DNA from 2 places in the Rhizobium sp. P2_G9 genome. Region 1 is predicted to be linked to the other one. Evidence: predicted binding sites of a transcription regulator. Region 1 holds the regulator's gene; the other holds the start of a gene.
What was found. The regulator LexA, encoded in region 1, represses DNA repair genes until DNA is damaged. The targets are predictions, from matches to a motif close to TGTTCNNNNTGTGTTCNG.
Positions count from the first base shown of each region.

Region 2: a site for LexA is predicted at 3,115-3,132, ahead of AC1DYF_RS24015 (2'-5' RNA ligase family protein). Genes of this name have one in related genera too.

Region 1 covers NZ_JBFUFK010000012.1:22,937-28,466, forward strand. Annotated here, with positions in the region: gene queA (tRNA preQ1(34) S-adenosylmethionine ribosyltransferase-isomerase QueA) at 1-1,060, opposite strand, end outside; gene AC1DYF_RS11825 (peptidylprolyl isomerase) at 1,161-1,673, opposite strand; gene AC1DYF_RS11830 (peptidylprolyl isomerase) at 1,749-2,318, opposite strand; gene coaD (pantetheine-phosphate adenylyltransferase) at 2,341-2,835, opposite strand; gene AC1DYF_RS11840 (hypothetical protein) at 3,116-3,259, shown strand; gene lexA (transcriptional repressor LexA) at 3,570-4,289, shown strand; gene glmU (bifunctional UDP-N-acetylglucosamine diphosphorylase/glucosamine-1-phosphate N-acetyltransferase GlmU) at 4,341-5,530, opposite strand, start outside.
Region 2 covers NZ_JBFUFK010000031.1:40,773-46,302, forward strand. Annotated here, with positions in the region: gene yidC (membrane protein insertase YidC) at 1-744, shown strand, start outside; gene AC1DYF_RS24000 (DMT family transporter) at 869-1,765, shown strand; gene AC1DYF_RS24005 (hypothetical protein) at 1,783-2,109, opposite strand; gene AC1DYF_RS24010 (2'-5' RNA ligase family protein) at 2,046-2,393, opposite strand; gene AC1DYF_RS24015 (2'-5' RNA ligase family protein) at 2,476-3,066, opposite strand; gene yihA (ribosome biogenesis GTP-binding protein YihA/YsxC) at 3,312-3,962, shown strand; gene AC1DYF_RS24025 (fasciclin domain-containing protein) at 4,125-4,682, opposite strand; gene AC1DYF_RS24030 (hypothetical protein) at 4,829-5,062, opposite strand; gene AC1DYF_RS24035 (anti-sigma factor) at 5,180-5,530, opposite strand, start outside.

The sequences.
Region 1 (5,530 bases):
GGCTGGCATCGCCATAGGAGTAGAAGCGGTAGCCGGATTGGATGGCGTGATCGTAGGCGCTGCACATCGTCTCGAGGCCGGAAAAAGCCGAGACCAGCATGAACAGCGTCGAGCGCGGCAGGTGGAAATTGGTCATCAACCGGTCGACGATTTTGAAGCGGTGACCTGGCGTGATGAAGATGTCGGTGCTGCCGGACCATGCGGCGAGACGCCCGTTATCGTCCGCCGCGCTTTCCAGCAGCCGCAGCGACGTCGTACCGACGCAGATCACCTTATTGCCACGCGCCTTGGCGGCATTGAGCGCTGCAGCGGTGGCGCCATCGATGTGGCCGATCTCGTGATGCATGTGATGCTCGGTCGTATCGTCGGCCTTGACCGGCAGGAAGGTCCCTGCCCCGACATGCAGCGTGACGAAGCAGCGCTCAATGCCCTTTTCATCCAGCCTTTCAAACAGTTGCGGCGTGAAGTGAAGGCCGGCGGTGGGGGCTGCGACGGCGCCCTCTTCCCTAGCGTAAATCGTCTGATAGTCAGCGCGATCCCGGTCGTCCTCGGGGCGCTTCGAAGCGATGTAAGGAGGCAGCGGAATATGGCCGACCGTGGCGATCGCCTCGTCCAGCGCAGGGCCGGACAGATCGAAGGAAAGCGTCACCTCGCCCGCCTCGCCCTTTTCCGTCACGGAGGCGTCGAGTGCGCCGAGCAGGCAGGCATTGCCGGAATGGCCGAACTGCAGCCGGTCACCTTGTTTGATACGCTTGCCTGGGCGGGCAAAGGCCTTCCATGCGTTCGGGCCGACGCGCATGTGCAGGGTGACGGAGACGGACGCCGTCCCTTCATCACGAATGCGCGTGCCTTCAAGCTGCGCAGGGATGACCTTGGTATCGTTGAAGACCAGAACGTCACCGGGATTCAGCAGATCCGGCAGGTCGCGGACGACGAGGTCCGAGAACTGCGTTTCGGTGTTCGGATCGACCGCCAGCAGGCGCGCAGAATCGCGCGGGTTCGCCGGCCGTAAGGCAATCCGCTCCTCGGGAAGCTCGAAATCGAAAAGGTCAACACGCATGAGAAACTCGAAGGCGCTCCCCTGCTCAGGGAGTATAGCCACAAAAGAAAACCGCCCCGGCGCATAAGCCCCGGAGCGGCCGATGTCCATCGAAAACGGATTACTTGACGTCCGCGGCGACCTTCATCGACACGATCTCGTCAGGGTCGACCACTGGTTCGCCCTTTTTGATCTTGTCGACATTGTCCATGCCTTCGATCACCTGGCCCCAGACCGAATATTGCTTGTTGAGCCACGGCGCATCGGTGAAGCAGATGAAGAACTGCGAATTGGCAGAATTCGGGTTCTGCGAGCGGGCCATCGAGCAGGTGCCGCGCACATGGCTGATCGCCGAGAATTCCGCCTTCAGATCCGGCTTTTCCGAACCGCCCATGCCGGCGCGGCGCGGATCGAAGGACTTGCCGCCCTTCTTGCCATATTCGACATCGCCCGTCTGGGCCATGAATTCATTGATGACGCGGTGGAAGACGACACCGTCATAGGCGCCTTCGCGGGTCAGTTCCTTGATGCGCGCCACATGGCCGGGCGCGGCGTTCGGCATCAACTCGATGACGACCTTGCCCTTGGTGGTTTCCATGATGAGCGTGTTTTCCGGATCCTTGATCTCGGCCATGGGTTTTCTCCTTGCTTGTTGTCTCGACGCATTCTGAACGTGGGCTGCTCAGCAACCCTCCGTAAATGCCTGGTGTTATTTACCGACCGTGACCTTGATCATCCGGTCGGGATCGCTGACTGAACCGTTATTGTTCGGGTCGCCGCGCTTGATCTTGTCGACGAATTCCATGCCGGAAACGACCTTGCCGACCACCGTGTACTGGCCGTTGAGGAAATCGCCCGGCGCGAACATGATGAAGAACTGCGAATTGGCCGAATTGGGATCCTGCGAACGGGCCATGCCGATCGTGCCGCGCTCGAACGGCACTTGCGAAAACTCGGCCGGCAGGTCTGGCAGGTCGGAGCCACCGGTGCCAACCGCGTTCGGATCGAAACCCTTCTTCAGATTGCCGAACTTGACGTCGCCGGTCTGGGCCATGAAGCCGTCGATGACGCGGTGGAAGGCGACATTGTCATATTGGTGCTTGGCAGCCAGTTCCTCGATGCGCTTGACGTGCTGCGGCGCGATATCCGGCATCAGCTGGATCACGACCGGACCGTTCTTGAGCTGGATGGTGATCTGGTTGGGATTGGCATATGCCTGGGCGGCAAGGCCGGCGAACAGCAGCAATGCGGCCGCGGCGATGGATTTCAGGAAGATCATGGAAGCTCCGTTGTTTTTGGGCTCAGCGTTGGCGTTTTTCCTCGAGCGCGGCGAGCACCGGCTTCGGCACGAAAGCACTGACATCGCCGCCCATCGCGGCGATCTGGCGCACCAATGTGGCGGTTATGGGCCTGGACGCCGTGCCGGCCGGCAGGAACACCGTCTGGATATCCGGCGCCATCTGCCGGTTCATGCCGGCCATCTGCATTTCGTAGTCGAGATCGGTTCCGTCGCGCAAACCGCGGATCAGCACTTTGGTTCCATGCGCGCGCGCCGCATCGACGACGAGATTGTCGAAGGAGATCACCTGGATGTCGCCGATCCGGTCCGGCAACACGTCTTCGAGCGACAGGCGGATCAGCGAGGCGCGATCCTCGAAGGAGAACAGCGGTGCCTTGCCGGGATGGACGCCGATGCCGACGATGACCTTGGAGGCGATGTTGAGTGCCTGGATCAGCACGTCCAGATGCCCGTTGGTCAGGGGATCGAATGAACCGGGATAGAAGGCTGTTGTCATTGCGCGCGCTGCCGAAAATGGTCCCGCCTTTTGTCATGGATGTGGTATCGGCGCAACCGAAAATCCATGGTTTCCGGGTGAGCCAGAAACCTGAACGGCGGATGAACGCCCCATTCACGGCCGGTTCGGATCATCAATGGTTATATGGCGTCAAGTTCGGAGGACAGCGCAATGATAACAAGAAGCGCATGTTCCCAAGGAAACAGCAACCGGGTGCGCGATGTGGGATAAAGGTTCCATCGACAGCGCACCCGGACGAGAGACGAAAAGGACGACGACGATGATGTACATGACGCTGACCCTGATGGCAGGCCTGATTTCCGTCATGTTCGTGGCGACCGCAGTTTCCTCGATCATTAACGCAGTGCGTGAAAACAACGCCACACGGGATGCACTTTCCCACAGTGCCGCCCTCCAGTTCTAAGTTCCAGACGCGCGGGCGTCCCCTCCCCACCCCCTCCCCGCAAGCCCGCGCTCATGTGTAAAAACCGGACGGCTCCCCTGCCGTCCGGTTTTTCGTTGTGCGACCCTGCCATAGCCACCTAAGCAAAGATCCGATGCCTCGGGCGAGCCGGCTTAGACCGGCGGATTGAACGTGGGTGGGCGGTTCCCGGCATATAAGCAAAAGCCGCTTATCGGCCTCCGCGTTAACCATATTTAAAACCCTTGCGGAACATACATGGAACATATAGTGTTTGTTCGAGATTTGTTTCACGATTCCCAAGGGGACGTCCATGCTGACGAGAAAACAACAGGAACTTCTACTGTTCATCCATGAGCGGATGAAGGAGTCCGGCGTGCCCCCTTCGTTCGATGAGATGAAGGATGCGCTCGATTTGGCCTCTAAGTCCGGCATCCACCGGTTGATCACGGCATTGGAGGAACGCGGTTTCATTCGCCGGCTTCCCAACCGTGCCCGGGCGCTCGAAGTCATCAAGCTGCCCGAGGCCTATTCGCCGAGCATCAAGCCGCCGCAGAAGGGTTTCAATCCGAGCGTTATCGAAGGCTCGCTCGGCAAGGTCCAGCCAGCGCCTGCGCCGAAGCCGGCTGCAAATGAGAACAGCGGTGACGCGGTGTCAATCCCGGTCATGGGCCGCATTGCTGCCGGCGTGCCAATCTCGGCGATCCAGAACATTACCCACGATATTTCAGTCCCTGCCGGCATGCTCGGCGGCGGCGAACATTATGCGCTCGAGGTCAAGGGCGATTCGATGATCGAGGCCGGCATCCTCGACGGCGACACAGTCATCATCCGCAACGGCAGCACGGCCAGCCCGGGCGACATCGTCGTGGCGCTCGTCGACGACGAAGAGGCGACGCTCAAGCGCTTCCGCCGCAAGGGGGCTTCCATTGCGCTTGAGGCCGCGAATCCGGCTTACGAGACCCGCATCTTCGGGCCGGATCGCGTCAAGGTCCAGGGCAAGCTGGTCGGGCTCATTCGCCGCTATCACTGACAAGCCGATCGGTTGACGCGCGGCGAGCAGCCTCGCCTGCGTCGGCTAATATCATTTCTTCTTCTTTGATTCCTTGAGCGCCTTGTTGCGTGCCATGATCACGATCGCATAGCCCTCCTTGTTGACCTGACGGGCGCGGCCGAAGCCGGCGGCGCCATCCGGAACATCCTCGGTGATCACGCTGCCGGAGGCGGTCAGCGCCCCTGCCCCGATCGTCACCGGTGCGACAAGCGCACTGTTCGAGCCGATGAAAGCGTCGGCGCCGATCCGGGTTTCGAACTTGTTGAAGCCATCATAATTGCAGGTGATCGTGCCGGCGCCGATATTCGCCCGCGCGCCGATGATCGCATCGCCGATATAGCTCAGATGATTGACCTTGGCGCCCTCGCCGATCGCGGCATTCTTCACTTCGCAGAAATTGCCGACCTTGGCTTTTTCGCCCAGGTCTGCGCCAGGCCGCAGCCGTGCATACGGACCAACGCTGGCGCCCGGTGCAATATGGGCGCCCTCGATATGCGAGAAGGCGTGGATGACGACGTCACTGTCGATGGTGACGCCGGGGCCGAACCAGACATTCGGTTCGATCACGGTGTCGCGGCCGATCCGCGTATCGTGCGACAGGAAGACGGTTTCCGGCGCGATCATCGTGACGCCGGAGAGCATCAACTGATGGCGGCGCTTCTTCTGCCAGATCGCTTCGAGTTCGGCGAGTTCCGCCCGGTTGTTGCAGCCGGCAACCATGTCGCTCGGCGCTTCGACCGTCACCGCCCTGCCGCCTTCGCGGTGGAGGATTTCGATGATGTCGGTGACGTAATACTCGCCCTTGACATTGTTGTTGGTGATTTTCGTCAGCAGCGACAAAGCCTTGCGGCCATCGATCGCCATGATGCCGCTATTGCAGAAGGTGACCTTCCGCTCGGCCTCTGTCGCGTCCTTTTCCTCGCGGATGGCGACGAGCTCGCCGTCCTTGGTAAGCAGGCGTCCATAGCCCGTGGGTTTGTCGGTTTCGAAGCCGACGACCGCGACATCATAGCCGGCGCGCACTTTCTCCAGCGCTTCGATCAGCGGTGCGGGTTCGATCAGAGGCCCGTCGCCATAGGCGACCAGGATCTGATCGTAGTCCTTTTCGATTTCGCCGCGCGCCGCCAGCACAGCGTGGCCTGTGCCGAGCCGCTCGGTCTGTTCAAAGGCGCGGACCTCGATACCGGACCCGGACGCTGCGGCCACGACCGGCTCCGCAT
Region 2 (5,530 bases), on a different contig from region 1:
ATCGACTGGGGCTGGTTCTGGTTCTTCACCCAGCCGATGTTCAAGCTGATGGACTTCCTCAACAAGTATTTCGGCAATTTCGGTCTCGCCATCCTGGCCACCACCGTCATCGTCAAGACGCTGTTCTTCCCGATCGCCAACCGGCAATATGCCTCGATGGCAAAGATGAAGAAGCTGCAGCCGAAGATGGAGGAACTGAAGGCGCGTCTCGGCGACGACCGCATGGCGATGCAGACCGCGACCATGGCGCTTTACAAGGAGGAGAAGGTCAATCCGCTTGCCGGATGCTGGCCCGTCCTGCTGCAGGTGCCGGTGTTCTTCGCACTGTATAAATGTATCTATATCACCATCGAGATGCGGCATGCGCCGTTCTTCGGCTGGATCCAGGATCTGTCGGCACCCGACCCGACGACGATCTTCAACCTCTTCGGGTTGATCCCCTGGACACCGCCGCATGCACTGATGCTTGGCGTCTGGCCGCTCGTCATGGGTTTCACCATGTTCCTGCAGATGCGCATGAACCCGACGCCGCCCGATCCGACCCAGGCGATGATCTTCAACTGGATGCCGCTGATTTTCATGTTCATGCTCGGCTCCTTCCCCGCCGGCCTGGTGATCTATTGGGCCTGGAACAACACGCTGTCGGTGGCACAACAGGCGATCATCATGAAGCGCAACGGCGCCAAGATCGAACTGTTCGACAACTTGAGACGGCTGGTGCAGCGAAAACCATCATCGGCATGAATGGCTGTTGAAAAGATGTGATGATTGACGAATGTCGCTTTTGGCTGCGGCATCCGGCATCAGAAAACGCTAATGAACGAGGCTTCCGGTCTATGCCGGGAGCCTTTTTCTTAGGAGAATGAGGATGGAACGGGCGGTCGCCCAACATTCGCTGGCCGAGGAGCGCATCGGTGCGGTGCTGGTGTTCGGCTCGGCGGTGGCCTGGAGTTTCGGCGGCGCCATCGCACGCTATCTCACCATTGCCGACAGCTGGACGATCGTCTTCTGGCGCTGCCTGTTTGCCGGCCTGTTCCTCGTCGGCTTCCTGATCGCCCGCGATGGGCCGAAAGCGACGGTCGCCGCCTATCGCAACATGGGCGTTCCGGGCCTGGTCGTCGGCACCGGATTCGCAATCGCCTCCGTCTCGTTCATCATCGCCATCGGCTATACGACGGTCGCCAATGTCGTGCTCATTCAGGCCGCAACACCGCTCTTGGCGGCGCTGATGGCATGGGCGGTCTATCGCGAGCGGATCGCCGTCTCGACCTGGATCGCCATCGTCGCCGTCATCTTCGGTGTGGCCGTCATGGTTTCGGGATCGCTCGGCCAGGGCAAGTCATGGATCGGGACGGCGCTCGCCATGCTCATCCCGATCGTCTATGCGACGGCGACGGTCGTGACCCGGCGCTACAAAAATGTCCGGCAAGTGCCGGGCGTCAGCCTCGGCTGCTTCCTTGCCGTGGCGCTGGCCGCGACACAGGCCTCGTCCTTCCATGTCACATGGTCGGAAATGGCGATCCTGGTGGCCTTCGGCGTCTGCAATCTCGGGCTCGGCATGGCGCTCTGGGCCACCGGCGCGCGGATGGTGCCGTCGGCGCTGGCCGCACTGCTCGGCACGGCCGAGACCATGCTCAGCCCGCTCTGGGTGGCGATCTTCCACCACGAGATTCCCGGCATCGAGACGCTGATCGGCGGGCTGATTATTCTCATGGCGCTGATCGGTTACCTGCTCCTGGCGCTCAAGCGGCAGAACGTTTCCTGAAGGCCAACCCCGCCGACTCAGATATCCGGCTGCTCATCAGACATCCTGACATCCGGCCAGAGCCAGTCATATTTCGATTTTCCGACATGGCTGAAAATCAGGCTCGGCTTTTCCGCGATCCATTGGATCGGTTCTTCAAGCTCGAGTTTGGGAATGCTGGCGCGGTCCCAGATCATCGTCAGGTGTGGCTTGAACGGCAGGCCCGGCATTTTGGGTATATGCAGCTTTTCATGAAGGCGTTTTTCCAATTCAAACAGCGCCTCATTGCGCCGGCTTGAACTCAGCACGGTGGGACGGCGCGACCCGTGGTCAAAACTCTCGACCCGGTCGAAGGAAATCTCGATCGGTCGAACTGCATTTGCGAGAGCACGGCGCCGATGGCGGCAATAATCCGATCGGTCGGTTTCGGCGGTGCTTCCAGCCGCGGCAGGGTCACGAGTGTCACATGAAATGTCTCCTCGCGCCGCAGTCTCCCTTTCAGCTTCCTGCGTTGCTTGACGTCATTGGCCAGAGCCGTGACCTTTGCCGCGACGGGTTCCGGCGGTGCTAAAACGACATAAAGGTTCGCACGGTTCTGGCTGAAGCCTGAACGGCGCGGCCCGCCGCGCGCGGATTGAGCATCCGACATGCTTCTCTCTCCATCCTACGGATCGGCTATCTCACTATGCCACCACGACGACTGTGCGGAAAGGCCGTCTGGTTGACCAACGCTATGCGGCCCTCGTCTGGGACTGGCGACACGGGAACGTGCAGATCGGGCGATACTCCGTCTGGCCCTGCAGGCTTTCGACAAGAACGAGTTCACTGACCCGCCACCGGATCGGCGGCTTGATCTCCTCGGCAACAATCTTTTTGTCATCGTAAAGCAAAGCCATATGCGGGTGGTAGGCCCTGCCCGCCGGCCTTCCGAAATAGGGTTGAAGCAGTTTCCGCGCCGATATCTCCAATTCGATCAGTGCCTGATTGCCGTTGTCGCTGTAGAGGACGACCGGTTTTCCATGGGATCCGTTAAAGCTTGCAGCTCGGTCAAAATAAATATCGAATTCTACTCCGGACAGGATATGGCGCACCGCATTCACCTGGACCAAGGGGAGCATCGCATACGGTCCAAAGCCCACAATCGCCACATGCAGGACATCATCAGGCCGATGTCGACCGGTTAATCCATGTTGGCGGGAAAGATCACGCGTCGCCTGCCTGATCGGTTCCAGAGCGCTCTCGCTCGGCCGGGCAAGAAGAATCAACTTGCTGCCCGAAAATGGATTTTTGATTTCGAAATTCCGGCTTGCATTGCCTGACATCTGTGCCTCCATCCAATCATTTTTGGAGTCCGACCATATCAGAAAATGTAGAACATAACAAGAACAAATGATATGGAACGGCATGCCCGCCGACAGAAAGCGTCACCAGTGTCGCACTTCGGAATCGTCGCGCCGGCGCGCGAATTGGCTCACTCGACCTCCATTTTCTGCGCTCTTTTCGGGGCAGCGCTTGACTTTCCCGCCGAAACCCGAAAATCCGGACCGGTTATAAACGGGATACTGACATGACCGACAGTGCAAAGCCGCTCGACCGCATCTTCACGCGGCCCTGGATCTTCATCCGCGGCGTGCCGGCAATGAAATTCCTGCCGCCGGAAGGCCCGGCCGAGATCGCTTTTGCCGGTCGCTCCAATGTCGGCAAGTCATCGCTGATCAATGCGCTGACCGGCCAGCGCGCTCTGGCGCGCACTTCCAACACGCCGGGACGGACGCAGGAACTCAATTATTTCGTCCCGGATGGTTATTCGGGTGGGATCGGCGACCTGCCGCCCTGCGCACTGGTCGACATGCCCGGTTATGGTTATGCCGAGGCACCGAAGGCCCAGGTGGATGCCTGGACCAAGCTGGTCTTCGACTATCTGCGCGGGCGCTCGACGCTGAAGCGCGTCTATGTGCTGATCGACAGCCGCCATGGCATCAAGAAGAACGACGACGAGGTGTTCGACCTGCTCGACAAGGCGGCCGTCTCCTACCAGATCGCGCTGACCAAGACCGACAAGATCAAGACAAGCGCGATTCCGGCTCTGATCACGGATACGCTGGCAAAGCTCGCCAAGCATCCGGCCGCCTATCCGGAAATCCTCACGACCTCGTCGGAAAAATCCGAAGGCATCGAGGAGATGCGTGCAACCCTGATCAAGACACTGTCTCTCTAAAGCGCGTCGCGATCTCCGGGAATCGCTCCGGGCGCTTTAGCTCCTTGTTTTTTCGCATGTCTTTATCCCGAAACCGGCGACCACTTTCGGAAGACATGCTCTGATAAAAAGCCGTCCGGGCTGGATGCACCGGACGGCGTGAGTTGGCCTGGGCGCGAGCGCTCACGCCTTCGGCAAAAGCACCTTGTTGATGACGTGGATGACGCCGTTCGATTGCTGGACGTCGGCAATGGTGACGGTGGCGACGCCGCCCGTCTCATCCTTGAGCATGATCGTCTTGCCCTTCTTCATCGCGGTCAGCACGCAGCCGCCCACCGTGGTGATCTTGTGCATGCCGCCATCGTCCTTGATCATCTTGGCGATGGTCTTCGACATGGCGTCGGCGGCAACGACATGGCAGGTCAGCACCTTGACCAGCTTGTCGTGATTTTCCGGCTTCAGCAGCGTATCCACAGTGCCGGCCGGCAGCGCGGCGAAAGCTTCATTGGTCGGCGCGAAGACAGTGAACGGGCCCTTGCCTTCCAGTGTGTCGACCAGGCCGGCCGCCTTGACGGCAGCGACCAGCGTCGTGTGGTCCTTCGACTTCATGGCATTCTCGACGATGTTCTTCGTCTTGAACATCGGCGCGCCGCCGACCACCGGGTTCCTGGCCTCGGCGGCGAAAGCAGTGGCGAAAATGGCGGCGGCGACGAGCGTCGTGCGGATTGCGGTTCTGAGCATCGGATTACCCTTCCTGTCTCCTCGGCCGGCTGGACGATTCCAGGCCGGTCCTCACTCCCTGGTGGGATGAAAGGAAGTACGGGCGGGGCGGGATTAGAGTTTCAGCTGGAAGAAATTTTGCGAGATTTCGATTGCAAGAGCGTGGCTCATTCAAATCGCGCCAGATAATCTGCTATTTCCTCGTCTGTCGCTTGCCACTCTTCCCCTCTGGCCTCCGCGATGACGACCACGCCAACGAGCGTGATCGGATCTTCCGCCATAAAGCGGTCCGCGCCTCGCACGGCGACGACAAATTGACCCTCCGGGTGAACGGCATAACCCTTTGACAGCAAGGTCAGATAGGCTGGGGTGAGCAGATTTGCCGCGGCGGCAAGGTGCATGAGGTGCCCTCTCCAAATCGGCGTTACAACGCCGGCGAAACGACGGATCGGTCACGGGAACCGCAGCCACGGCATGACGTCGGCGCGTAAAAAGGCCGAGCACGCGACCTTTTGGATTCAGAGTGCCCTGGTCTTGCCCATCGCGATGACTGGCCCGGTTGGCTTGCCGTCCGGCGCGCCGCCGAAGGGTTCGACGGAAATGGCAATTGTCTTGTCAGGACCAAGTTCCTTGCGCATGGCGCTCGGGACATTGATTGCACCGGTGCCATCGGGCAGGATGCCGAGCGAGTGAGCCTGTTTGTCTTCGGTGATCAGCCAGAGCTGCAGCGACTTCGGCTTTTCCTGCTTCAGCGCCGCGGGCGTGATGCTCAGCCGGCCCGAAGCCGTATCATAGCTGGCGATCAGGCTCATCGGCGTATCCATGGCTGTGAGTTCCGCCACCAGCGGCTTGACGGTCGGCCCAACCGG